2 regions of the Actinoplanes friuliensis DSM 7358 genome follow, and region 1 is predicted to be linked to the other one. Evidence: riboswitches for the same ligand, from Rfam matches in the RefSeq annotation. Region 1 holds a riboswitch; the other holds the start of a gene.
The links. A riboswitch is a leader RNA that binds a small molecule or an ion and turns the genes downstream of it on or off. The one in region 1 is predicted to bind FMN.
Positions count from the first base shown of each region.

Region 1 (2,380 bases):
TCGTGATCGTGGGCTTGGCGCCGAGCTGCTCGGCGGTGCGCCGGGCGATCGCCTCGGCGGTTTCGAGCCGCTCGGGATCGATGTCGTGCAGGGCGAGGGTGACGCCCCGGAGCTCGTCGAACGTCAGGATGTCGGCGAGCAGCTCACGGGTGAAGACGACGCTGCCCGCGCCGAGAAAGGCGATCGTGGTCATGGCGGGATTGTTCGCGTACGCGTCCGAAGCGCGCAAGGAATTCTGGTGTTTCGCTTGGAAACGAACTATGGTGACTGCGCGTTTGCTCAATATGATGCTGTCCTGAAACCCGTGGTGAGGTCACATGCCCCAGAGTTCCCTGCGCCGGGCCGACCGCGTGTCGGCCATCCTGGAGCGCGTGGCCAGCCACGGTTCCGTGGACGCCGGCCACCTCGCCGACGAGTTCGAGGTCTCCCCCGCCACCATCCGCCGTGACCTCCAGGTCCTCGAGGATCAAAGACTCCTCTCCCGTACGCACGGAGGCGCCGTCGCGGTCGACGTCGCGTACGAGCTGCCGGTGCGCTACCGCGTCGGCCAGCACCGTGAGGAGAAGGCACTCGTCGCGCAACGGGTGGCGGCGCTGCTGCCCAAGGGTCCGCTGACCCTCGGGCTGACCGGCGGCACGACAACACACCTGCTGGCCCGGCTGCTCGCCGAACGGGTCGACCTGACCGTGGTCACCAACGCGCTCAACATCGCGGCGGAGCTGGCCCTGCGCCCCCGCCTCAAGCTGATCATGACCGGTGGCGTCTCGCGCACCCAGTCGTACGAGCTGGTCGGGCCGATCGCGGACCAGGCCCTCGCCGGTCTGAACATGGCCGTGGCGGTCGTCGGCGTCGACGGCATCAGCGCCCGGGGCGGGCTCACCACCCACGACGAGATCGAGGCGAACACCAACGCCACGATGATCCGCCGCGCCGACCGGGTGATCGTGGTCGCGGACGGCTCCAAGGTCGGCCGCGTCTGCCTGGCCAGCATCTGCGCCATCACCGGTGTCGCCACGCTCGTCACCGACTCGAGCGCCGACCCCGCGGGTGTCGAGGCGATCCGCCGCACCGGCACCGAGGTGATCGTTGCGTAGGTCATAGTTCCGTTTCGCCCCGGCAGGCCTACGATCATCCCTAGTGCTCCGGGGTCGGTGCAATTCCGAACCGGCGGTGACAGTCCGCGACCCGACCGCAGCCGGCGGCCGGTTGAACCGGTGTAATTCCGGTACCGACGGTGAAAGTCCGGATGGTAGGCAGCACTGAACGTGGCTCGACCGTCGTTGTTGTGTGCGCGGCTTTCCCCGGCGTGCACCTCTGTGCTTTTTTCCGGAGGTGCCCGTGCACTGGCTCGACCAACTGCTCACCGCGTTCTACGACGCCAAATGGCAGGTCACCGACACCCAGGCGATCTACTGGCGCGAGATCGTCGGCAACGCCTTCGGTCTCGGCTCCGCCCTCTTCGGCCTGCGCCGCAACGTGTGGGCGTGGCCGGTCGGCATCGTCGGCAACGTCCTGCTCTTCACGGTGTTCCTCGGTCAGGCCCTCGGCAACGACCAGGGCACCCCGCTCTACGGCCAGGCCTCCCGCCAGGTCTTCTTCATCATCACCAGCGTCTACGGCTGGTGGCGCTGGCGCCAGGCCACCGGCGGCGAGACGGTCGTGCCCCGCTGGGCGACCAACCGCGAACGAATGCTGTACCTCCCGCTCGCCCTGGCCGCCGTCGTCGGGTGCTTCTTCGCCTTCCGCGCGATCGGCGCCGGCTTCCCGGTCCCCTGGTGGTACTACCTCGCCGACTCGTGGATCTTCGTCGGCTCGATCCTCGCCACGTACGCGATGGCCCGCGGCTGGGTCGAGTTCTGGCTCTGCTGGATCGCGGTCGACCTGGTCGGCGTCCCCGAACTCCTCCACTTCGGCTACTACCCCTCGGCGATCCTCTACGCCGTCTACGCCGCCTTCGTCATCTGGGGCTTCGTCGTCTGGCTGCGCCTCTCCCGTACGCTCCAGCCGCCCCGCCTCGACTCACCCGCCATGGAGACGGTCGCTTAGCCGAGGAATCTGGTGCGGCGTTGGGTGAGCAGGGCTGCGATGGCGACCAGGGTGGCTGGGAGGGCCAGGTGCCAGGCGGCCATGATCAGGAGGCCGCGGGTGTCACCGACCTCGGCCACTTCGGTGGACGCGGTGATGAGACCGGCGAAGAGCGCCAGGCCGGCGGCCAGCAGGATGCGCTCATCGATCACGGTCCAGAGGATCACCGCCACCACCAGGGCCGTTCGCAGCACGGCCGGCAGCGTGTAGTCCAGCGACCAGGACAGGGCGAGCAGGACCGGGAGCGGGTTGAGGACCCGGAGACGGCGGCCTGGCAGCAGCAGGAGAACGGCGG
Region 1 covers NC_022657.1:4,880,605-4,882,984, forward strand. The annotation lists gene AFR_RS22705 (alpha-glucosidase/alpha-galactosidase) at 1-193, opposite strand, end outside; gene AFR_RS22710 (DeoR/GlpR family DNA-binding transcription regulator) at 318-1,094, shown strand; FMN riboswitch at 1,134-1,264, shown strand; gene AFR_RS22715 (nicotinamide mononucleotide transporter family protein) at 1,339-2,046, shown strand; gene AFR_RS22720 (hypothetical protein) at 2,043-2,380, opposite strand, start outside.

Region 2 (2,380 bases), 1.8 Mb from region 1:
AGTTCATGCCGGAGATGCTGGAGAAGGTGCGTGACGTGCGCCGCCGGATCAAGGCCAAGGATCTCCAGGTACGCCTGGAGGTCGACGGTGGCATCGCCGCGGACACGATCGAGCAGGCCGCCGAGGCCGGTGCCGACGCGTTCGTCGCGGGCACCGCGGTCTACGGCGCCGAGGATCCCGCCGAGGCCATCCGCAAGCTGCGGGCCCTCGCCGAGCGCGCCATGGCGCCCGCATGAGCACCGGGGTGATCCGGCACAAGGTCGACGCGACGGCGGCGGAGCCGGAGGAGAAGCCCGACCTGATCCTGGTCGTCGACGACGACGAGGACATCGCCAGTTTTGTCGCCTTCAACCTCAAGGTGCACGGTTTCGAGGTGATGCGGGCCCGCGACGGCCAGCACGCCCTCGAGGTGATGGAGACCCGGCGCCCCGATCTTGCGGTTGTCGACTGGATGATGCCGAACATGAACGGCGTCGAGCTGACCCGCCGGCTGCGGGCCGAGCCGCTGACCTCGGCGCTGCCGGTGATCATGCTGACCGCCAAGGGGATGACCGTCGACAAGGTGGTAGGGCTGACCGCCGGTGTCGACGACTACCTGGTCAAGCCGTTCGACACCGCGGAGCTGATCGCCCGGGTCTCCTCGACCCTGCGGCGCAACAAGGAGTTCCGCGAGGTCTCGCCGCTGACCGGCCTGCCCGGCAACGCCCGGGTGCGCCGCGAGATCGTGGACCGGATGAAGACCGGCAAGGACTTCGCGGTCGGCTACATCGACATCGACCGGTTCAAGAGCGTCAACGACGTGTACGGCTTCGACCGTGGCGACGAGTTCATCACCGCCCTGGCGGGCAGCCTGCACCGGGCGGTCGCGGCCACCGGGCGCCCGCCGGTCTTCCTCGGCCACATCGGTGGTGACGACTTCGTCTTCATCTGCCAGCCCGAGCAGGTGCTGCCGCTGACCAAGCGCACGGTGACCGACTTCGAGACCGTCGCCGACCAGCTCTACGACGAGGAGGACGCCCGCCGGGGGTACATCGAGGTGCCCGATCGGCGTGGCAACAAGCAGCGGGCCGCCCTGGTGACCCTCTCGATCGGCGTCGCGCAGGCCACCGTCGAGGGCCGCCGCTTCGACGACGCCCGTGAGGTGGTCGCGGTGGCCTCCGAGATGAAAAAGGTCGCCAAGAGTCAGCCGGGCTCGTTCGTGGCGATCGACCGGCGCCGGGCGGACTCCGAGGATCCCGAGGACCCGTCGTCCGCGGGCATGGGTTTGTGACCTGGATCGCCCGGGAGGTGGCAACCCGCGATCTGCGTGCAAGACTCATGGGTGACCCACCACGCGCTGGCGGGACTCGGTGAAATTCCGAACCGGCGGTGATGCCCTGCTCCGGCAGAGCTAAGCCCGCGACCCGGACGTCGGCACCACGACGGACGGTGGACCTGGTGAGACTCCAGGGCCGACGGTAGGACGGACGGCTGCGAGGCCGATCGTCCTGACAGTCCGGATGGGAGACAGCGCGCGGGAGCAGGATGAGGGCTCGTTGCGGCGTGCTCTCACCGGGGCGGCGCGAAGCGTCCCCTCATGTCCTGTTGCCGCACCTTCCTCCCCTTCTTCCAGCGCGTGTCCGCACCGCGCATGGAAGAAGGACGCAGATGGTCACCGACGACGAGGCGATGGGCCGCGCGATCGCGCTCGCCGCCCGGGGCCTCGGCACCACCAGCCCCAACCCGGTCGTCGGCTGTCTGCTGCTCAGCGCGGACGGCGAGATCGTCGGTGAGGGCTTCCACGCGTACGCCGGAGGGCCGCACGCCGAGATCGTGGCGCTGGCCCAGGCCGGCGAACGCGCCCGGGGCGGCACCGCGGTCGTCACGCTGGAGCCGTGCAACCACACCGGCCGCACCGGCCCCTGCGCGCAGGCGCTGATCAACGCCGGCATCACCCGCGTGGTCATCGCCGTCGACGACCCCACGCCGGTCGCGGCCGGGGGAGCGGCGACCCTGCGCGGCTCCGGGGTGCAGGTCGAGACCGGGATCCGCCGCCAGGAGGCCGAGGACGGCAACGTCGCCTGGCTGACCGCGGTGCGCCGCGGCCGCCCGTACGTGACCTGGAAGTACGCCGCGACGCTGGACGGGCGTTCCGCCGCCGCGGACGGCACCAGCCAGTGGATCACCTCGCCGACCTCCCGCACCGACGTGCACAAGCTGCGCAGCACCGTCGACGCGATCGTCGCCGGTGTCGGCACCGTCATCGCCGACGACCCCCAGCTCACGGTCCGCGACCTGCGCGACGGCAGCCTGGCGATCAAGCAGCCGTGGCGGGTCGTCGTGGACTCCTCCGGGCGTACGCCGAAAACGGCCCGCGTGCGCGATCAGGCCGCACCGACCT
Region 2 covers NC_022657.1:6,637,840-6,640,219, reverse strand. The annotation lists gene rpe (ribulose-phosphate 3-epimerase) at 1-236, shown strand, start outside; gene AFR_RS30675 (GGDEF domain-containing response regulator) at 233-1,270, shown strand; FMN riboswitch at 1,332-1,515, shown strand; gene ribD (bifunctional diaminohydroxyphosphoribosylaminopyrimidine deaminase/5-amino-6-(5-phosphoribosylamino)uracil reductase RibD) at 1,648-2,380, shown strand, end outside.
Region 2: it holds a riboswitch for FMN, as region 1 does, so the genes downstream of both, ribD (bifunctional diaminohydroxyphosphoribosylaminopyrimidine deaminase/5-amino-6-(5-phosphoribosylamino)uracil reductase RibD) here and AFR_RS22715 (nicotinamide mononucleotide transporter family protein) in region 1, are expected to answer to the same signal.